Regions from separate parts of the Antribacter sp. NEAU-D49 genome, predicted to be linked through region 3. Evidence: predicted binding sites of a transcription regulator. Region 3 holds the regulator's gene; each other region holds the start of a gene.

Region 1 (7,194 bases), on a different contig from region 3:
ACGAGGACCAGCCCACCGGCCGCGACAGCCAGCCGGCGCGGCGACAGCCAGGCTCGGGTGCCCGACGCCGGGCCCTCGCCCGGGCGCACCGGCCCTCCCTCACCTGGGGCCGGGCCGGGCAGGGGAGGGGTCCCGTCACCGGGGTCGGCGTCGAGATCGATCCGGAGCGGCTCGTCGCCGGGTGCCGGTCTCATCCCAACCCGACAAGTCCCAGCGTCTCGACCCCGACGAGCCGCCCGGCCACCGCCCGGAGCTCGCGCAGGTCCGGGTAGACCTGGGACCAGAGGAGGTCGCCGGTGCGGAGGTCGAGACCGTGGGCCACCACGCCGAGCCCGCCCGTCCCGCCCGCGTCCAGGCTGTTGACCACCATCAGGACCCGGCCGTCGGTGAACACCGACGAGACGTACGGTTCGCCGAGGTAGCGCGTGGACCCGTCGGGGTGGTCCACCTCCCGGGGCGCCACCCAGCGCCACAGGTCTTCGCCCGTCTCGAGGTCCAGCGCGGTGAGGGCCTCCTGCTGCCCGTGGACCACCGCCACGCCGCCTGCTTGGGCGAGCACCTGCCAGACCTGGACCGGCGACGACCACAGCTCCTCCCAGCCCGGCCCGAACGCCCGCACGTCCGACCCGTCACCGCCGCCGGTCAGGGTGACCTCCGGCGCGGCGCTGTCGGACGCGGCCGGGACCAGGGGGAAGCCGTCCACCTCGGCGAGGACCGTCCCGTCGGGCGACCGGACCGTGCTCGTCACGGACACCGGGCCGTCCACGTCTGTCTGGTCCACCGCGACGTCGGCCATCTCCCCGCCGGGCAGAGGGACGACGTGTGAGCTCAGCCCTGGAGCGGCCTGCTGGAGCGCGCCGTCGGCCGTGATCAGCCCGTTGACGCCGCAGCCCTGGACCTGCACGGACTCGGCGATGGGAGAGACCCAGAACCCGTCGGGGCTGTACTCCGCCTCGTCGGACGAGAAGTAGGAGAAGCAGCTCGAGTCAGCGATGCCGGGGTCGTCGCTCAGCTCGAAGGGGATGGTGACCTCCCACACCTGCTCGCCCGTCGGGCCGGTCAGGCCGACTACGAGGTCTCGGCCCTCCAGCGCCGTCCCCGGCTGCACCGTGCAGGCCCCGGTCCCGGTCGTGTCGCAGTCGAGCTCGACGTCGACAGGCTCGAGGTCGGGCCCCACCCGCTGCGCCCGGACCACACCGTGCTCCTGCCACAGCTGCGGCTCGGGCCCGCCGCCCGGGCCGAACCGGGAGTCCGACTCGGTATCTGGATCGACGGCGCCGAGCGGTGCCCGGGAGGTGATGTCACCGTCAGGACCCACGACCACGAGCTCGCGCTCGTCGGACCTGCCGGCCAGGCACAGCAGCTCGTCCACCTCGGGGAGGAGGACCTCACCGAACACGCCCCAGGCCTGCGAGCTGCCACACTCCGCATACTGGAGCTCCGTACGCCACCGCACCTCGCCGGTACCCGGCTCGACCGCCACGAGCTCGTCGTAGCCCTGCAGCACGAGGGCGCCGTCCAGGACCGCCGCGGCGGTACGCGTCTCGTCCAGCTCCCAGACCTGCTCGGGCGCCTCGAGCAGCGACACCACCCCACCGGCCGCGGCAGCCAGCCGCTCGACCCGTGAACGCTCCTGAGCTGCGCCGATGCCGCCGCCCACCAGTGCGGCCACGGCCACGGCGGCGGCGACGGGAACCACGACACGACGGTTCCGGCCGGCCCAGGAACCGAGGTCACGGGCCGCGAGGCGCACCGGCTCGGTCAGGGTGCCCCACCGGGTCGCCCGCGCGCTGCCTGGTCCCTCCGGTGCCGGCGCTCCCGCGACGACCTCGCCCTCGCCGTCCGCGTCGAAGACCAGATCGAAGGTGAGCACGCCGCCGTCACGGCCAGGCTCGGCCTGCCCCGCCCGCTCCACCGGCGGAGCGGCCGGCGTGGTGCTCGCGGGCGGGTCGACGTCGTCGGGCGCTGCGCCCTCCGGGAGGGCGTCACGGACCGCCGCCGGCGCGAGGGCCTGCGGGGCCGCGACGGAGTCCGCGTCGTCGTCGACCAGCTCGAACGTGTACGCGGCGTCGTCGCTCCGCTTGCGGCCCATGCGGGGAGCCTAACCACGGGAACCCGCGGGGAGAACAGGGAGACGCGAAGCGGGTCAGCGTAGGCCGACGAGGTCGAGGCCGAGCCGGTCGAACGAGGAGCCGGCGTCGTCCACCAGCCGCAGCCCGGCCGGGCACACCCGGCCGGGCGCACTCCGCCCGGCTCACTCCGCCGGCGGCGCGAGCCCGGCGACGCCCTGCTGCGTGACCTGCACCAGGTTTCCGTCCACCGCCAGCAGCTGGGTGTACGGCGTCTCCTGCTCCAGCTCCCAGCGGACGTCGCCCGAGTCGAGGTCGAGAGCGATCAGGCGCAGACCCGAGTCCCCCGCGGCGGGCGGCGTGGCCAGGAGGAGGGTGCCGCCGTCCGTGAACGCCTCCGTGACGACCTGCTCCACGGCCGTCCACTCGCCCTTGGCGAGCAGCTCGGGCTCGGTGGCCCAGAGCTCTTCACCGGATCTCAGGTCCACGCCGACGAGCCGCCCGTGGAAGTCAACGACGACCGCGAGGTCCTCGGTCCGCGCGAGGAGGTGGTTCCCGGGGAGCTCGGTGGACCAGCGCACGGCGCCGTCGTCGTCCACCGCCACGAGACCGCTGGGCCGGTCGAGCAGCCTGACCCGCGGCTCGGAACCGTCTGTGGTGAAGGGGTCGAGGAGCATGCCGTCCGGCGTGCTGACCACGCCGTCCTCGTCGACGACGGTGCCGTCGACCCGCAGGAAGCCGCCGTCCACGAGCGGCATGCGCGTCCCCGCAAGGCTCGCCCCGGCGGCCGACAGGTACGGGAGACCCCCCTCCGAGTAGAGGCTCCAGCCCGCTGGCAGCCGGGTCCCGGAGGCGGCGTGGTCCGGGACAGGCTCGCCCTCGGGCGTGAAGACCCCCACGGTGCCGCACCCGGCGACGGCCACGACGGTGGGCGACGAGAAGGTCGCGAGCGGAGCGTCGGGGGCGTAGGCGGGCGCGCCTGTCGTGCCGTCGTACTGGACGCACGCTCCACCGGCGCCGAGACTGACCGGCGAGAACGGCACGTCATGCTCCCAGCGGACCTCTCCGCTCGCCGCGTCCTCCAGGCGCACGGACAGGTCCCAGCCGTCCTCGACGGTGCCGGCCAGGCTCACAACCTTGCCCTCGGCGTCCGTCACGCTCTCGACGGTCGCCGCGTCCGGGTCGGGCGGCGAGCCGGTGCGCTCGGCCACGAGCAGCCCGCCGTCGGCCGACGGGACGACGGCGGTGGCCGCCGCGACCTCTCGCGTGTCCTCGACGCCGTCCGGGCCGATCACGGTGACGGTCCGAGGGCCGCCCGCGTCTTCCGTGCTCACGCAGACCAGGCGCTCCGCCTCCGCCGCGCGCTCGGCCCGAGCGACCGGCAGGGGGCCACACTCGCCGGACGCGCGGTCCACGGTCCACAGCGTGGTGCCGGTGGCGGCGTCCAGCCCCAGCACCACGTCCCGGCCGACGGCGGCCACGACGCCCCCCGGCATCCGGACGAGCCGGGTCTCGATCGCGCCCTCGACGGGCACCGACCACGTCTCCCGCAGCTCACGGTCCAGAGCCGCCACCCCGCCTGGGGCGGCGGCCAGGTGCTGCCGGTCGATCGCGGCCTCCAGAGCCACGCCGCCCGCGACGGCCGCGGCAACCACCACCGCGGTCCCGCCCGCGAGCAGCGCGCGGCCCCTGCGCGACGTCGGGATCCGGGACCGGACGGCGGCGACGCCGGTGCGCGCGGCGCCTGCTGTGGCTCGGGCCGCGGCTCGGGCCGTCCGCGACGTGGCGGCGGCCGTGGCTGAACCGGCACGGCGGAACGGGGTGGTGGCCTTGCCGATCGAGCCTGCGACCTTGCGGCGCATCGCGGCAGCACGGCCGACTGGTTCCGGCGCCGCGTCAGCCGTCCGGGCTCGTTCGAGCGTGTCCGGGTCGGTCAGCGACGTCGGTACGCCGGTGATCATCTCCGGGCTCGCGGGGGCCTTCGCCGGGGACGGGGCGTCATCCTGCGGAGGCGCCGCAGGGGGGTCCGGCACCAGGTCGAAGGTGTGGGATTCGTCGTCACCGCGCCGCGAGCTCACGAGGAGAGGCTAGCGGCGACCCTCCGTCCGGTGTCGTATCGACGGTGGTGTGAGGGTGGGAGGCCGACCACAGGTCGTGGTTTCGGGGTTCTGTGCACAGATTGGCTGGTCAGCGGGCCGTCAGAACGCGTGTTCGATAGGATGGGGAGGGTCAGGAACGGCCGGATCATGCGGGTTTCGAGGAGGTGCGGGGATGGTGATCGAAGCGATCGATACGCGTGTCTCTGTGCCCGGGACAGGCCTGGCAGGGACTGACGCTGGGTCCGGCACGGACGCCACGGTGCCCCGTGCGACGCCCGCACCCGCGGGACTGTCCTCTGCCGGGCCTGCCGCCCGCCGCCCGTTGGAGGTCGTGCTCGCGGACCTGGAAGCGGTCGCGGATGAGCTGGTCGCGGTGGCCGGGCCGGGGGCGCTGGACGCCCTGGAGGTGGCGGGCGGGTTGGTGGTCGCGCGGCTGGTCGAGGCCGGGACCCGGGTCCGGACCCTGACGAGCCGGTTGGACGCGTTGCGCCTGTCGTTCCTGCCCCGGGTCGAGGCCGACGGCCGGTGGGGCACCGGGTCGGGGGCCGGGGCGAGGTCGTTCGCGACCTGGCACGCCGCGACGAGCAACATCTCCGTGCCCAGCGCCCGGCGTGAGGTCCGTGCCGCCCGGGTCCTGGACCAGGACCTGCCCGCGACCAGGGCCGCGGCCCTGGCCGGGACCCTCGGCCCCGACCACCTGACCATCCTGGTCAACACCGCCCCCACCAGCCCGGCCCGCAAGGCGGCACTGGCAGCCCCCCTGCCCGGCACCGGGCCCGTGCCCGGCCCCGACGGCCCCTTCGGCCCGGACGGTCCGGCGGACGGCCCCGACGGCCCGGCGGGCGGTCCGGCGGGCGGTCCGGGCGCGGACGGTGTGGAGGCGGTCTCGGGTGAGGTGTTCCTCCTGGCCCAGGCCCGCGCGCACCGCCCGGCAGCGTTCCGGCGGCTGGTGGCCCGGTTCGCGACCGTGGCCGACCCGGACGCGGACGAACGCGGTCACACCCACGCGCGCGACCGTGAGCACCTGGAGCTGTCCAAGACGTTCGGCGGGTACCACCTGAACGGGTTCCTGACCGACGAGCACGGCCTGACCCTGACAACAGCCCTGAACTCCGTCATCCGACCCCCGACCCCCGACACCGCACGCACCACGACCCAGCGACGCGCCCAAGCCCTGGCCGACCTGGCCCGCATCGTCCTGGACAACGGCCACACCGGCACCGGCGCCGCAGTCCGCCCCCACCTGACCGTCACCGTCTCCTGGACCGAGCTGCAGACCCTGGCCGCCCGCACCGGCGTCACCCTCACCACAACCACACCCACCACAACCGGGACCACAGCAACCGGGACCCCCGCCACCACAGCGACCGGGACCACAGCGACCGGGACCGCCGCCACCCCGGGCGGGCTCACCCCCACGGGCGGGGCGGTGTTCACCGAGACCGGCACCCCCGTCCCCCCAGCCCTGCTCGCCAAGATCGCCTGCGACAGTCAGGTCACCCGGGTCGTGTTCGGCCCCGAGTCACAGGTCCTGGACGTGGGCCGCACCCGCAGAACCATCACCGGCGAGCTGCGCCGCGCCGTCATCGCCCGCGACCGGCACTGCACCTGGCCCGGCTGCGACGAACCACCCTCCCGCTGCGAAGTCCACCACGCCACCCACCACTGGGCCGCCGGCGGCCACACCAGCGTCCCCAACAGCGCCCTGCTCTGCTGGCACCACCACAACCACGTCGACACCAACCACATCACCATGACCCACCACAACGGCACCTGGAACTTCACCGACCATCACGGCAAACCCATCACCGAGCCCCGACCCTGGCAATGACTGGCGACGACTGGCGATAGCCGGTGATGACGGGCCCCGCGCTGCCGTCGGTCCCCGGCAACCCCTCCGTCAGCTCCGGCTCGGAGGCGGCATCGGCTGGGTGCGGGCGTCCTCGAGGGAGTCGCCGGACACCCGGACCGAGGCGTGCGAGTGTGCCGTGCTGTACCCGTACACGCCTCCGGGTGATCCGGCGGCTCAGCCGGCGCGACGGGCAGCCCGCTCGATGGCGAGCTCCAGGAGGGCCGCCGTCGCTCTGCGCTTGCGGTCCACGGGGTCGACGGTCAGCTCGTCGCCGGGGTTCCCGCGCGGCTCGGCCGGAGTCGCGGCGGCCGTCGCGGCGTACGCAGAGTGGTTCTCCATGTCGTCCTCCTGCTGACGGGGCGCTCGGGGTGGGCACCTCGTTGTCTCATGGTGCGATGCCGTCGTTTCCCCGGTGTTGCCGCCGTGGGACACGGACGTGACCGCTTCCCGGAGCAGGCAATCCGCGGACGCCCTGCGACGACCGCGTACCGCGCCTATCCAGGTCAGACTGACCGGGTGCCCGCCACCCGCCCCGCAAGACTCACCACTGTCCTCGCCACAGCGCTCGTCGCGACGGTGACGTGCGTCGGCTGTACGACGCCACAGAGCGGCACCGCCCCGTCCAGCGCCCCGCCGAGCAGCCCGAGCAGCCCGAGCAGCCCGGACAACCCGAGCCGCCCCGCGACGCCCGCGCCGGCGCCGCCCTCAAGCCCTCCACCGGCTCCCGCACCGTCACCTACCGCACCTGCTTTCGAGGCGACCGTCTCCACCCTGCCGCCCGAGGTGATCGACCGGATGACCGGGGTGTCCTGGCGGGAGGGCTGCCCCGTCCCGCTGGGCGACCTCCGGTACCTCACGCTCACGCACCACACGTTCGACGGCGGGACGGCGCAGGGCGAGCTAGTGGTCCATGCCGACGTCGCGGAAGGGCTGGTCGGGGTCTTCCGCGAGCTGTTCGAGGCCGGCTACCCCCTCCGGTCGGCGCGCCTGGTCGACGACTTCGGGGGGGGCGACGACGCCTCGATGGCCGCGGACAACACGTCGGCGTTCAACTGCCGCCCCGTAGCGGGCACCGGCCGGTGGAGCGAGCACGCGTACGGCCGGGCGATCGACGTCAACCCTGTGGAGAACCCGTGGGTCCGGGGCGACGCGGTGGAACCGCCGGCGGGGCGTC
Region 2 (7,194 bases), on a different contig from region 3:
CCGACCGGTGGGCGCCCGCCTACGCGGAGGCCGGGGCGGCGTCGGTCACCTTCCACGCCGAGGCCGCCACCGCACCCGTCCGCCTGGCTCGCGAGCTGCGCCGCCTCGGGTCGCGGGCGGGCGTCGCACTGCGGCCCGCCACCCCCGTCGAGCCGTTCCTCGACCTCCTGACCGAGGTGGACATGATCCTCGTCATGACGGTCGAGCCCGGGTTCGGCGGCCAGTCCTTCATCGAGGGCACGCTGCCCAAGATCCGCCGCGCGCGCGAGGCGGTCAGCGAGTCCGGGCTGGACGTCTGGATCCAGGTGGACGGGGGAGTATCCCGCGACACGATCGAGCGCGCCGCCGACGCGGGCGCCAACGTCTTCGTCGCCGGCTCCGCCGTGTACGGGGCAGAAGACATCCCCGCCGAGATCGCCACGCTGCGCGACCTGGCGAGCAAGCACGTGCACTGACACGGGCGCCGGCTGACACAAGCTCCGGCCCCACGGCACTGCGGAACCCTCGTCCCCCGACGGACGGTCCCCGACGGACGGCCCCCGACGGACGGCGCTCGCGGCGGCCACGTGGGTGGGAGCGCCGGGTGGGAGCCCGGGAAGCGCGCGCGACTGCGTGGGCGGGCGTGCCACCGCTACTGCGAGGGTCGGGGCTCGGTGATGGGTTTGCCGTGATGGTCGGTGAAGGTCCAGGTGCCGTTGGTGTGGGTCATGGTGATGTGGTTGGTGTCGACGTGGTTGTGGTGGTGCCAGCAGAGCAGGGCGCTGTTGGGGACGCTGGTGTGGCCGCCGGCGGCCCAGTGGTGGGTGGCGTGGTGGACTTCGCAGCGGGAGGGTGGTTCGTCACAGCCGGGCCAGGTGCAGTGCCGGTCGCGGGCGATGACGGCGCGGCGGAGCTCGCCGGTGATGGTTCTGCGGGTGCGGCCCACGTCCAGGACCTGTGACTCGGGGCCGAACACGACCCGGGTGACCTGACTGTCGCAGGCGATCTTGGCGAGCAGGGCTGGGGGGACGGGGGTGCCGGTCTCGGTGAACACCGCCCCGCCCGTGGGGGTGAGCCCGCCCGGGGTGGCGGCGGTCCCGGTCGCTGTGGTCCCGGTCGCTGTGGTGGCGGGGGTCCCGGTTGCTGTGGTCCCGGTTGTGGTGGGTGTGGTTGTGGTGAGGGTGACGCCGGTGCGGGCGGCCAGGGTCTGCAGCTCGGTCCAGGAGACGGTGACGGTCAGGTGGGGGCGGACTGCGGCGCCGGTGCCGGTGTGGCCGTTGTCCAGGACGATGCGGGCCAGGTCGGCCAGGGCTTGGGCGCGTCGCTGGGTCGTGGTGCGTGCGGTGTCGGGGGTCGGGGGTCGGATGACGGAGTTCAGGGCTGTTGTCAGGGTCAGGCCGTGCTCGTCGGTCAGGAACCCGTTCAGGTGGTACCCGCCGAACGTCTTGGACAGCTCCAGGTGCTCACGGTCGCGCGCGTGGGTGTGACCGCGTTCGTCCGCGTCCGGGTCGGCCACGGTCGCGAACCGGGCCACCAGCCGCCGGAACGCTGCCGGGCGGTGCGCGCGGGCCTGGGCCAGGAGGAACACCTCACCCGAGACCGCCTCCACACCGTCCGCGCCCGGACCGCCCGCCGGACCGCCCGCCGGGCCGTCGGGGCCGTCCGCCGGACCGTCCGGGCCGAAGGGGCCGTCGGGGCCGGGCACGGGCCCGGTGCCGGGCAGGGGGGCTGCCAGTGCCGCCTTGCGGGCCGGGCTGGTGGGGGCGGTGTTGACCAGGATGGTCAGGTGGTCGGGGCCGAGGGTCCCGGCCAGGGCCGCGGCCCTGGTCGCGGGCAGGTCCTGGTCCAGGACCCGGGCGGCACGGACCTCACGCCGGGCGCTGGGCACGGAGATGTTGCTCGTCGCGGCGTGCCAGGTCGCGAACGACCTCGCCCCGGCCCCCGACCCGGTGCCCCACCGGCCGTCGGCCTCGACCCGGGGCAGGAACGACAGGCGCAACGCGTCCAACCGGCTCGTCAGGGTCCGGACCCGGGTCCCGGCCTCGACCAGCCGCGCGACCACCAACCCGCCCGCCACCTCCAGGGCGTCCAGCGCCCCCGGCCCGGCCACCGCGACCAGCTCATCCGCGACCGCTTCCAGGTCCGCGAGCACGACCTCCAACGGGCGGCGGGCGGCAGGCCCGGCAGAGGACAGTCCCGCGGGTGCGGGCGTCGCACGGGGCACCGTGGCGTCCGTGCCGGACCCAGCGTCAGTCCCTGCCAGGCCTGTCCCGGGCACAGAGACACGCGTATCGATCGCTTCGATCACCATCCCCGCACCTCCTCGAAACCCGCATGATCCGGCCGTTCCTGACCCTCCCCATCCTATCGAACACGCGTTCTGACGGCCCGCTGACCAGCCAATCTGTGCACAGAACCCCGAAACCACGACCTGTGGTCGGCCTCCCACCCTCACACCACCGTCGATACGACACCGGACGGAGGGTCGCCGCTAGCCTCTCCTCGTGAGCTCGCGGCGCGGTGACGACGAATCCCACACCTTCGACCTGGTGCCGGACCCCCCTGCGGCGCCTCCGCAGGATGACGCCCCGTCCCCGGCGAAGGCCCCCGCGAGCCCGGAGATGATCACCGGCGTACCGACGTCGCTGACCGACCCGGACACGCTCGAACGAGCCCGGACGGCTGACGCGGCGCCGGAACCAGTCGGCCGTGCTGCCGCGATGCGCCGCAAGGTCGCAGGCTCGATCGGCAAGGCCACCACCCCGTTCCGCCGTGCCGGTTCAGCCACGGCCGCCGCCACGTCGCGGACGGCCCGAGCCGCGGCCCGAGCCACAGCAGGCGCCGCGCGCACCGGCGTCGCCGCCGTCCGGTCCCGGATCCCGACGTCGCGCAGGGGCCGCGCGCTGCTCGCGGGCGGGACCGCGGTGGTGGTTGCCGCGGCCGTCGCGGGCGGCGTGGCTCTGGAGGCCGCGATCGACCGGCAGCACCTGGCCGCCGCCCCAGGCGGGGTGGCGGCTCTGGACCGTGAGCTGCGGGAGACGTGGTCGGTGCCCGTCGAGGGCGCGATCGAGACCCGGCTCGTCCGGATGCCGGGGGGCGTCGTGGCCGCCGTCGGCCGGGACGTGGTGCTGGGGCTGGACGCCGCCACCGGCACCACGCTGTGGACCGTGGACCGCGCGTCCGGCGAGTGTGGCCCCCTGCCGGTCGCTCGGGCCGAGCGCGCGGCGGAGGCGGAGCGCCTGGTCTGCGTGAGCACGGAAGACGCGGGCGGCCCTCGGACCGTCACCGTGATCGGCCCGGACGGCGTCGAGGACACGCGAGAGGTCGCGGCGGCCACCGCCGTCGTCCCGTCGGCCGACGGCGGGCTGCTCGTGGCCGAGCGCACCGGCTCGCCGCCCGACCCGGACGCGGCGACCGTCGAGAGCGTGACGGACGCCGAGGGCAAGGTTGTGAGCCTGGCCGGCACCGTCGAGGACGGCTGGGACCTGTCCGTGCGCCTGGAGGACGCGGCGAGCGGAGAGGTCCGCTGGGAGCATGACGTGCCGTTCTCGCCGGTCAGTCTCGGCGCCGGTGGAGCGTGCGTCCAGTACGACGGCACGACAGGCGCGCCCGCCTACGCCCCCGACGCTCCGCTCGCGACCTTCTCGTCGCCCACCGTCGTGGCCGTCGCCGGGTGCGGCACCGTGGGGGTCTTCACGCCCGAGGGCGAGCCTGTCCCGGACCACGCCGCCTCCGGGACCCGGCTGCCAGCGGGCTGGAGCCTCTACTCGGAGGGGGGTCTCCCGTACCTGTCGGCCGCCGGGGCGAGCCTTGCGGGGACGCGCATGCCGCTCGTGGACGGCGGCTTCCTGCGGGTCGACGGCACCGTCGTCGACGAGGACGGCGTGGTCAGCACGCCGGACGGCATGCTCCTCGACCCCTTCACCACAGACGGTTCCGAGCCGCGGGTCAGGCTGCTCGACCGGCCCAGCGGTCTCGTGGCGGTGGACGACGACGGCGCCGTGCGCTGGTCCACCGAGCTCCCCGGGAACCACCTCCTCGCGCGGACCGAGGACCTCGCGGTCGTCGTTGACTTCCACGGGCGGCTCGTCGGCGTGGACCTGAGATCCGGTGAAGAGCTCTGGGCCACCGAGCCCGAGCTGCTCGCCAAGGGCGAGTGGACGGCCGTGGAGCAGGTCGTCACGGAGGCGTTCACGGACGGCGGCACCCTCCTCCTGGCCACGCCGCCCGCCGCGGGGGACTCGGGTCTGCGCCTGATCGCTCTCGACCTCGACTCGGGCGACGTCCGCTGGGAGCTGGAGCAGGAGACGCCGTACACCCAGCTGCTGGCGGTGGACGGAAACCTGGTGCAGGTCACGCAGCAGGGCGTCGCCGGGCTCGCGCCGCCGGCGGAGTGAGCCGGGCGGAGTGCGCCCGGCCGGGTGTGCCCGGCCGGGCTGCGGCTGGTGGACGACGCCGGCTCCTCGTTCGACCGGCTCGGCCTCGACCTCGTCGGCCTACGCTGACCCGCTTCGCGTCTCCCTGTTCTCCCCGCGGGTTCCCGTGGTTAGGCTCCCCGCATGGGCCGCAAGCGGAGCGACGACGCCGCGTACACGTTCGAGCTGGTCGACGACGACGCGGACTCCGTCGCGGCCCCGCAGGCCCTCGCGCCGGCGGCGGTCCGTGACGCCCTCCCGGAGGGCGCAGCGCCCGACGACGTCGACCCGCCCGCGAGCACCACGCCGGCCGCTCCGCCGGTGGAGCGGGCGGGGCAGGCCGAGCCTGGCCGTGACGGCGGCGTGCTCACCTTCGATCTGGTCTTCGACGCGGACGGCGAGGGCGAGGTCGTCGCGGGAGCGCCGGCACCGGAGGGACCAGGCAGCGCGCGGGCGACCCGGTGGGGCACCCTGACCGAGCCGGTGCGCCTCGCGGCCCGTGACCTCGGTTCCTGGGCCGGCCGGAACCGTCGTGTCGTGGTTCCCGTCGCCGCCGCCGTGGCCGTGGCCGCACTGGTGGGCGGCGGCATCGGCGCAGCTCAGGAGCGTTCACGGGTCGAGCGGCTGGCTGCCGCGGCCGGTGGGGTGGTGTCGCTGCTCGAGGCGCCCGAGCAGGTCTGGGAGCTGGACGAGACGCGTACCGCCGCGGCGGTCCTGGACGGCGCCCTCGTGCTGCAGGGCTACGACGAGCTCGTGGCGGTCGAGCCGGGTACCGGCGAGGTGCGGTGGCGTACGGAGCTCCAGTATGCGGAGTGTGGCAGCTCGCAGGCCTGGGGCGTGTTCGGTGAGGTCCTCCTCCCCGAGGTGGACGAGCTGCTGTGCCTGGCCGGCAGGTCCGACGAGCGCGAGCTCGTGGTCGTGGGTCCTGACGGTGACATCACCTCCCGGGCACCGCTCGGCGCCGTCGATCCAGATACCGAGTCGGACTCCCGGTTCGGCCCGGGCGGCGGGCCCGAGCCGCAGCTGTGGCAGGAGCACGGTGTGGTCCGGGCGCAGCGGGTGGGGCCCGACCTCGAGCCTGTCGACGTCGAGCTCGACTGCGACACGACCGGGACCGGGGCCTGCACGGTGCAGCCGGGGACGGCGCTGGAGGGCCGAGACCTCGTAGTCGGCCTGACCGGCCCGACGGGCGAGCAGGTGTGGGAGGTCACCATCCCCTTCGAGCTGAGCGACGACCCCGGCATCGCTGACTCGAGCTGCTTCTCCTACTTCTCGTCCGACGAGGCGGAGTACAGCCCCGACGGGTTCTGGGTCTCTCCCATCGCCGAGTCCGTGCAGGTCCAGGGCTGCGGCGTCAACGGGCTGATCACGGCCGACGGCGCGCTCCAGCAGGCCGCTCCAGGGCTGAGCTCACACGTCGTCCCTCTGCCCGGCGGGGAGATGGCCGACGTCGCGGTGGACCAGACAGACGTGGACGGCCCGGTGTCCGTGACGAGCACGGTCCGGTCGCCCGACGGGACGGTCCTCGCCGAGGTGGACGGCTTCCCCCTGGTCCCGGCCGCGTCCGACAGCGCCGCGCCGGAGGTCACCCTGACCGGCGGCGGTGACGGGTCGGACGTGCGGGCGTTCGGGCCGGGCTGGGAGGAGCTGTGGTCGTCGCCGGTCCAGGTCTGGCAGGTGCTCGCCCAAGCAGGCGGCGTGGCGGTGGTCCACGGGCAGCAGGAGGCCCTCACCGCGCTGGACCTCGAGACGGGCGAAGACCTGTGGCGCTGGGTGGCGCCCCGGGAGGTGGACCACCCCGACGGGTCCACGCGCTACCTCGGCGAACCGTACGTCTCGTCGGTGTTCACCGACGGCCGGGTCCTGATGGTGGTCAACAGCCTGGACGCGGGCGGGACGGGCGGGCTCGGCGTGGTGGCCCACGGTCTCGACCTCCGCACCGGCGACCTCCTCTGGTCCCAGGTCTACCCGGACCTGCGCGAGCTCCGGGCGGTGGCCGGGCGGCTCGTCGGGGTCGAGACGCTGGGACTTGTCGGGTTGGGATGAGACCGGCACCCGGCGACGAGCCGCTCCGGATCGATCTCGACGCCGACCCCGGTGACGGGACCCCTCCCCTGCCCGGCCCGGCCCCAGGTGAGGGAGGGCCGGTGCGCCCGGGCGAGGGCCCGGCGTCGGGCACCCGAGCCTGGCTGTCGCCGCGCCGGCTGGCTGTCGCGGCCGGTGGGCTGGTCCTCGTCGTCGCGGCGGCACTCGGTGTCGACGCCCTGCGCGACCGGGCCCACGAGGCCCGGCTCCGGGCCGCCGCCGGTGGCGTCCTGAGCCTCGCCGCGCCTCTGGCCGAGACCTGGTCGCGCGACGTGGCGCCGGGCGAGGTGGTGCGCCTGGCGCAGACCGTCGCGGTGGTGGACGACGGCGACCTGGTCGCGGTCGATCCCCTGACGGGCGCGTCCGTGTGGTCGGTGCCCCTGGGGGCCGGCTCATGGTGCGGGCCGTCCGCGTACGAGCAGTCCGCGGCCGTGGAGGTGCTCGTCTGCCTCACGCCGGAGCGGGACGCGGCGGAGGGTGGGTTCGGCGGCGGGGTGGGCCCGGCGGCTCTCTCGACCGTGACGTCCCACGGCGAGGTGCTCGGGACGTCCGAGGTGGCCGCGGACGAGCGGGTCGCCGTCGGCCCGGAGGGCACTGTCGTGCGGCTCGCCCGCGTCGGCTCCGTGCCTGCCGGGCCGGGCTGCGCCGAGGACGGGTGCGTGGACGCCGACCTGGTCGTCAGGGGCCGCGACCTCGAGGTCCGTGCGGAGGACTC
Region 3 (7,194 bases):
AACGGCGCGCACGAGGTGCGCGGCCGCACGCTCGGCATCGTGGGCTACGGCAACATCGGCACCCAGCTGTCGATCGTCGCGGAGAACCTCGGCATGCGCGTCGTCTTCTACGACACCGCGGAGAAGCTGGCCCTCAGCAACGCCCACCGCATGGACACGCTCGACGAGCTGCTCGAGACCGCCGACGTGGTGACGCTGCACGTGGACGGCCGGTCGGGCAACGCGGGCATGTTCGGCGCCAAGCAGTTCGCCCGCATGCGCGAGGGCTCGATCTTCCTCAACCTGTCGCGCGGGTTCGTCGTCGACTACGCCGCCCTGCGCGAGTCGATCATCAGCGGCCACATCGCCGGTGCCGCCGTCGACGTCTTCCCCCACGAGCCCAAGACCAAGGGCGACGCGTTCGAGTCCGACCTGCGCGGTCTGCCCAACGTGATCCTCACGCCGCACATCGGCGGTTCCACGGAGGAGGCCCAGGAGGCGATCGGCCGGTTCGTGGCCGGCAAGCTGCGCGACTACACGCTGAGCGGCTCCACCGAGCTCAGCGTCAACGTGCCCAACCTCCAGCTCGCGCCCTCCGGCGTGGGCCGCGTCGCGCTCCTGCACCGCAACGTGCCCGGGGTGCTGGCGGAGGTCAACCGGATCCTCGCCGACCACGGCGCCAACATCGAGGGGCAGCTGCTCGCCACGCGCGGCGAGATCGGCTACGTGGTCACGGACATCTCGGCGGTCACCGAGCGGGGCGCGTCCAAGAAGCTGGGCCGCATGGAGACGACCATCCGCCTGCGGCTGCTCGACGACCTCGAGCATGAGGAGCTCCCGCCGGGACCGGCCGTCCCGGCCTGACCGTCTCCCCCGCCCGCGCTCCCGCTGCGGGTACGCGAAGGTCGCCCCTCCCGCCGGAGGGGCGACCCTTCGCGTACCCGGAGCGACGGGCGTCATTCCTGCCGCGGCCAGCGGTGCCGCAGCAGGATGAGGCCCAGGCCGGCAAGGACGAGAGCCAGCGCCGTGGGCGCCGCCCACTGGCCGGAGTACCCGGTCTCGGGCAGGGGGCCCGACGCCGCCACGACGCGGGGCCGGTCGGCCGGCGGCGCCTGCGGGCCGTCACCAGCGGGCCGCGGCTGCTCGCCGCCGGGTGGCGCGCCTGGTCCCGGACCCTGAGGCGGGTCGGTCGGTGCAGGGCCGGGCGGGTCGGTCGGCTGAGGATCCGGCGGGTCGCTGGGCCCGGGATCGGGCGTCTGGGCGACGGGCGCTCCGCCGAGCCAGGCCATGCTCTCGACCGGTTCCGCGAACGTGCCGACCGCGTCGCCCGTCTGGGCGGCGAGAGGCACGCGGACCGCGTCGTGCGCCGACGCCCGTACGGTCGTCGGCAGCGTCGGGTGCTCCGTGGCGAACTGATCCGCCGGCATCGGGTCCCGCGGTGTGTCCGGAAGCGTGATGCCCCCGGCGATGTCGAGCCAGTACTCCATCTCGCCGTGCGTCCACTCGTACCGGAACAGCGGCGTGCTCATCTGCTCCAGATAGGTGTCGAAGATGTCCTGCGGGTCCCACGCCGTGCGCGCAGGCCATCGCGACACGTCTCCGGAGCCGATCACGTCGTGGAAGGCACCGGGCCGTTCGGCGTCACGCTCCTTCAGCCACTGCGCGGCCACCCGCGAGGTGTAGACGCGACGGAGGTCTGCGTACTCCGGTCCGGTGCTGACCGCCTCTTCGAGCAGCGGGGCGAACGTGTCGGCGATCCGCTGGGTGTTGCGGTCCACGATGTCCTGAGGCGCGCCGGCGCACAGGTCCTCCCCCGGCGGCCGCCAGTCGATCTCGAACGGCTCGTACTTCGCCGCGAGCGGTGCGTCGAGGATGTAGAGCTGGTCGCCGTCCTCACGGACCGTGGCGGGCTTGGGCTCGACCCACATCCGGTACGACCCGTGACAGATCAGACCTTCCTCCGTGCGCTCCATCCCGTCCCAGAACGCCCGCCCGTGGTCCGTCTCCGGGTCCATGTAGCGGTTCTGCGTCTCCTTGAAGCGCAGGTCCGCCTCGAGCAGGACCCGCCCGGCGTCGGTGGTGGCGAGCTCCTCGTCGATGATGGTCTCCGGCGTGTCCGGGTTGAGGTTGACCCAGAACTGGCTCGGGTCCAGCGCCAGCCAGGTGAACAGCGCGTCGGAGGAGAGGTCGAGCGCTGCCTCACCCCCGAACGACGGCTCCGCCTCACCCTCGTCGGGAAGCTCGGCGGCCGAGAACGCGTACCCGAAGTCCTTGGTCTGCGGGTCGTCGGCGACGTACCGCAGCTCCAGCGACGTCCAGTCGATGCCCCCGGGTCGCTGAGGACCGAAACCCTGCCGCCGGTGGTCCCGCGCGAAGTCCTCCGCCAGGCGCCTGGCCTCGCGCGCCTCCGCCGCTGTCCGGCCGGAACGGGTGGCCACGTCCTTCGCCGCGCCGCCCGTCGGCCGCTTCGGGTCCGGGTTCATCGACTTGTTGTCCGGGTCCTTCGGCGGGTTCTTCAGCACCGCCGCGGACTCCAGCACGACGTACTGGACGCCGTAGGCCTTCATCAGACTGATCTGGCCCGGGAGCGGAGCCTGGCTGAAGACGTAGTACACCTTCCAGCCCTTGCCCGAGCTCATGAGGGCCTTGTCCGCCTGGAGCTGCTCGAGCTTGAGGGGCGAGCCGCCCGACTTCAGCTCGAACGCAAGCTTCTTGGCCCGGTTCACCGAGTCGTAGCGGCGCTCGGTGCCGAGCTTCTCCTCGTCCCAGAGCTTGGTGTCCTCGCACATCCAGTCCGGTCCGCCGAGCTTGAGCTTGCGGCCGACGTTGCGGTGGAACCCGTCGCCACGGGCGTCGTTCGACATGTTCGGGATGTAGGTGTTGCGCCACCTCTCCCAGTCCCAGTCGCCCTCGTACACCTTCCACCGGCGGAGCATGTGCTCCTCGGTGCCCGGAGTGAACAGCTTGTAGTCGCCTTCGAGCGCGTCGAGCTCCGCCTGCGTGGGCGGTTCCCTGTCACGCAGCGACTCGGCAACGTTCTGGTACTCGTAGTCGGGGATCTTCTGGCTGACGGGGAAGTCCTTGTGGCCGGGCAGCTCGTGGTCCTCCGCGATGCCCTCGATCCCGTCGATCAGCTCCGTGCACAGCACGTCGAAGCGCGGCGCACCCTGGACGTCGTCGCCAGGTATGAGCACAACCGAGGCCGTGAGGACCAGGCAGGCCACGAGCCACGCCGGCCAGCGGCCCCTGCTCAACCGCCTCAGCGCGCGTCCCGAGTCCTCGGCTGTGCTGTCCATAGCGGGCCCCCTCGACCACCGGCGGAGCAAACCCCTACAGGTTCACCCAAATGCCACATCCAGGTCAAGGATTCACCCATATGGATGCTTTACACCCGCCAGCAGGGAAGCCAGAGGCCGCCGACCCGGCTTTCACCAGGTCGGCGGCCTCTGTACCGAAGGCTCAGCCGGACTTGCGGCGGAACATCTTCTGCACCGGTCCGGCGGTCTCGGACGCGTGCACGGAGCCCGTGTTCGCATCGCCGTCGGACGTGCGGTGGCTCGCCGCGTTCTTGCGGTCCAGCGCCGCCTTGAACTTGGCCTTCATGTCCTCGCTCGGCGTGGTGGGGCGACCTTCCGCGGCCGCGTCCTCGGCAGCCGTACCGGCCGCCCTCTCCTCGCCGGCAGCTCCGTCGACTGACGTCATGCCGAACACCTCCTCAACTCGGGGGGTCCCTCGGCGCGGGCCCGTCCGCTGACCAGCGTGCCCCACGGGACGCGCCCGCGCCAACGAATATCCGCAGGCACCCAGCGCCATGATCCGCGACTCAGGCGGTTCCCGCCGGCACGTCGTCCGTCGCAGCGGGCTCACCGGTGCGAGCCTCCCGCTCCGCCCGGAGCGACGTGATCGCGCTCTCGAAGTCTTCCAGCGAGTCGAACGCCTGGTACACGCTCGCGAACCTCAGGTAGGCCACGACGTCGAGCTCGCGCAGCGGCCCCAGGATCGCCAGCCCGATCTCGTACGCGTCGATCTCGGCACTGCCGTTGCTGCGCAGCGTCTCCTCGACCCGCTGGGCGAGCAGGGCGAGGTCGTCCTCGCTCACCGGCCGCCCCTGGCAGGCTTTGCGCACCCCGGCCATGATCTTGTCGCGGCTGAAGGGCTCCGTCGCCCCGGAGCGCTTGACCACGGACAGGCTGGCGGTCTCGATGGTGGTGAACCGGCGGTTGCAGCTGGGGCACTGGCGACGTCGGCGGATGGACGCGCCGTCGTCCGCGGTCCGCGAGTCCACCACGCGCGAGTCCGCATGGCGGCAGAACGGACAGTGCATCGCTTCACTCCTGCGGGGTCGGGTCATCGACCGGGTGCACCCCGGTCGCGCCTTGACCGTAAGCGGGCAAACCACCCCCGTGCAACATCGACGCAACATATCGGCTGGTCGCCCGCCACCGTGTGACTCATTCCACCGGCAGGAGGAGCACCTGACCGACGCGGAGCGTGGCGTCGTCCAGGTCGTTGAGGTCCTGGATCCGCGCGACCGCCGAGCGGACATCCTCGCCGGGAGCGGTGAGCGCGGCGGCGTAGTCCCAGAGCGACTCGCCCGGCTGGACGGCGTGCACCTGAACCTCGACGCCAGGTTCCGCGGAGCTGGCCACCGCCGTGGCGCCCCAGGTGGCAGCCGGGGCGAGGAGGAGCGCCGCGAGCAGCACCAGGACCGCACGACCGCGACGGGTCAGCCGCAGGCCGTCGAGCCCGAGCCGGGTCGCGAGCCCTTGCGCAGCCGGCGCGGTCTCGGGAGCCGGAGCCGGCACCGGAGCCGGCGTCGGCACGGGCCGCACAGCGGAGGGCCGCTCACCGGCGCGGTGCACGACCCGAGGCCGCTGCCGCGGGGCCTCCGCGGCCGGCGGGACGAGGTACAGGTGCCGCTCGCCCCGGTGCGGACGCACCTTCGCGGTGCTCCGGGCCGGGCTCATGGTCGTCGCCCCCATGACTTCCTCCATCGTGGATCGAACTGACGTGCGTAGAACGCTTGTTCGTCGAACGCTCGTACCATTGTGTAGCACGACCGACCGCCCGTGTCGAGACACGCTCGAACATTCGTTTGATGGATTGCGGAGCGTGACCTAGAGTGGGAGGCGCAACGAGGTGACATATGTCGGATTGGCGACAGGTGGCACCAGGTAGGCGGCATCACATTCGGTGCGGCGTCACACGGGCGCGGCGCGGGCAGGAGGGGTTCAGTCATGACCGGACGCGACGGCAACGACGGCGGCACGGCCGTGGACGCTGCCCTGAGCAGTGTCGCCACGCTCGACAGGGAGACCCCGGCCGGGGAGGGGCTCGCCGAGGTGCGCGAGCTCGGCGCCGCGGCCGACCGGCTGACGCCGCGCCAGCGGCGTGTGCTCGAGACCATCCAGCACTCTGTCGAGACCCGGGGCTACCCGCCGACGATGCGCGAGATCGGTGAGGCGGTGGGGCTGGCGAGCCCTTCAAGCGTGAAGCACCAGCTCATGGCGCTCGAGCGCAAGGGCTTCCTCCGGCGCGACCCCAACCGCCCGCGGGCGATGGAGGTCGTGGACCCGGGCGGCTCGAACACCTCCGCCGGCACGCCGGCGCCCGCCGAGCAGCACTGGGGCGCAGCCACGGCGAGCGACGACGAGCGGCTGCCGTCGCCGTCGTACGTGCCGCTCGTCGGCCGCATCGCGGCCGGTGGCCCCATCCTGGCCGAGCAGCTGGTCGAGGACGTGTTCCCGCTCCCCCGCCAGCTCGTGGGCGACGGCGAGCTGTTCCTGCTCAAGGTGGCCGGTGACTCCATGATCGACGCCGCGATCTGCGACGGTGACTGGGTGGTGGTGCGCCGCCAGCCGGTGGCCGAGAACGGCGAGGTGGTGGCGGCCATGATCGACGGCGAGGCCACCGTCAAGACGTTCAAGAAGGCGGACGGGCACATCTGGCTGCTGCCCCACAACGCGGCGTACAGCCCCATCCCGGGCGACGACGCGCAGGTGCTGGGCCGGGTCGTGGCGGTCCTGCGCAGCCTCTGAAGGGACGGGAAGCGCCGGGGCGGTGCGACGAACGCACTGCCCCGGCGCCTTCCTCGTCCTACAGCCCGAACCGCTTCTGCACCGCCCGCATGCTCTCCGCCGACGCGCGCAGGCCGGCAAGCTCCTCGTCCGACAGCGGCACCGGAACGTTCTCCGTGACGCCCCGCCGGTCGACGAGCGACGGCACCGAGAGGCACACGTCGCTGATGCCGTAGAAGTCGTCGAGCAGCGACGACACCGGCATCACCCGGTGCTCGTCGTTGAGGACGGCCTCGATGATCCGGGTGGCCGCGAGCCCCACGGCATAGTTGGTGGCGCCCTTCCCGGCGATGATCCGGTAGGCGGAGTCCACGACGTCGCGGTGCACGTCCTCCCGGGCCTGGGCGTCGAGCGGCGACGAGCCCGCGAAGGGCGTCCACTCCAGCAGCGGCACGCCCGCGATCGTGGCCGAGCTCCACAGGGCGATCTCGGAGTCACCGTGCTCCCCCGCGATGTACGCGTGCACGTTGCCCACGGCGACGCCGCACCGCTCGGCGAGCACCACCCGCAGCCGTGAGGAGTCCAGCACCGTCCCGGACCCGAAGAGACGCTCACGGGGCAGCCCCGACATCTTGAGGGCCGCGTAGGTCACCACGTCGACGGGGTTGGTGACCATGACGTAGACGGCGTCGGGTGCCACCTCGACCAGCCCGGGCAGGATCTTGCGCGTGAGCGCGATCGTCGCCTCGGCCAGGTCGAGCCGCGTCTGGCCGGGCTTCTGCTTGGCCCCCGCGGTCACCACCACCACGTCGGCGCCCTCGCACACCGCGACGTCGTCGGACCCGATCACCTCCGCCTGGGGCGTGAACATGAGGCCCTGCCGGAGGTCGAGCACCTCGGCCTCGACCTTGGCCTTGTTGACGTCCATCAGCGCGATGGTCCGGGCCGAGCCGCGTGCGAGCGCCGCGTACGCCAGGGTCGAGCCCACGGCGCCCGCGCCGACGACCGCCAGCTTGGTGGTCCGGCCGGATCCGTGCGTTCCTGGGACGGCTGCGTTCAAGAGGTCCTCCTCGGACAGGTCCGGACGGTTCGCGAGGTCCCGTTCAGGCTAGGTGTCGAGCCGGGTGAGCGCAGCGCGGACCAGGGCCGGGTCGTTCGTGGGCCAGAAGCCGGGCATCGACCGCGTGAGGAACGACGC

The links. The regulator LexA, encoded in region 3, represses DNA repair genes until DNA is damaged. The targets are predictions, from matches to a motif close to TCGAACANNTGTTCGA.
Region 1: a site for LexA is predicted at 4,269-4,284, ahead of AC060K_RS17150 (HNH endonuclease signature motif containing protein). Genes of this name have one in related genera too.
Region 2: a site for LexA is predicted at 2,347-2,362, ahead of AC060K_RS01050 (HNH endonuclease signature motif containing protein). Genes of this name have one in related genera too.

What each region holds. Positions count from the first base shown of each region.
Region 1 covers NZ_JBXTSN010000024.1:28,328-35,521, forward strand. Annotated here, with positions in the region: gene AC060K_RS17135 (outer membrane protein assembly factor BamB family protein) at 1-194, opposite strand, end outside; gene AC060K_RS17140 (outer membrane protein assembly factor BamB family protein) at 191-2,092, opposite strand; gene AC060K_RS17145 (outer membrane protein assembly factor BamB family protein) at 2,255-4,147, opposite strand; gene AC060K_RS17150 (HNH endonuclease signature motif containing protein) at 4,428-5,999, shown strand; gene AC060K_RS17155 (hypothetical protein) at 6,195-6,359, opposite strand; gene AC060K_RS17160 (M15 family metallopeptidase) at 6,816-7,194, shown strand, end outside.
Region 2 covers NZ_JBXTSN010000001.1:220,689-227,882, forward strand. Annotated here, with positions in the region: gene rpe (ribulose-phosphate 3-epimerase) at 1-455, shown strand, start outside; gene AC060K_RS01050 (HNH endonuclease signature motif containing protein) at 632-2,203, opposite strand; gene AC060K_RS01055 (outer membrane protein assembly factor BamB family protein) at 2,484-4,376, shown strand; gene AC060K_RS01060 (outer membrane protein assembly factor BamB family protein) at 4,539-6,440, shown strand; gene AC060K_RS01065 (outer membrane protein assembly factor BamB family protein) at 6,437-7,194, shown strand, end outside.
Region 3 covers NZ_JBXTSN010000003.1:106,322-113,515, forward strand. Annotated here, with positions in the region: gene serA (phosphoglycerate dehydrogenase) at 1-843, shown strand, start outside; gene AC060K_RS03840 (hypothetical protein) at 936-3,275, opposite strand; gene AC060K_RS03845 (DUF5302 domain-containing protein) at 3,439-3,681, opposite strand; gene nrdR (transcriptional regulator NrdR) at 3,803-4,303, opposite strand; gene AC060K_RS03855 (LysM peptidoglycan-binding domain-containing protein) at 4,431-4,961, opposite strand; gene lexA (transcriptional repressor LexA) at 5,217-6,017, shown strand; gene AC060K_RS03865 (L-lactate dehydrogenase) at 6,076-7,056, opposite strand; gene AC060K_RS03870 (ATP-dependent DNA helicase) at 7,105-7,194, opposite strand, start outside.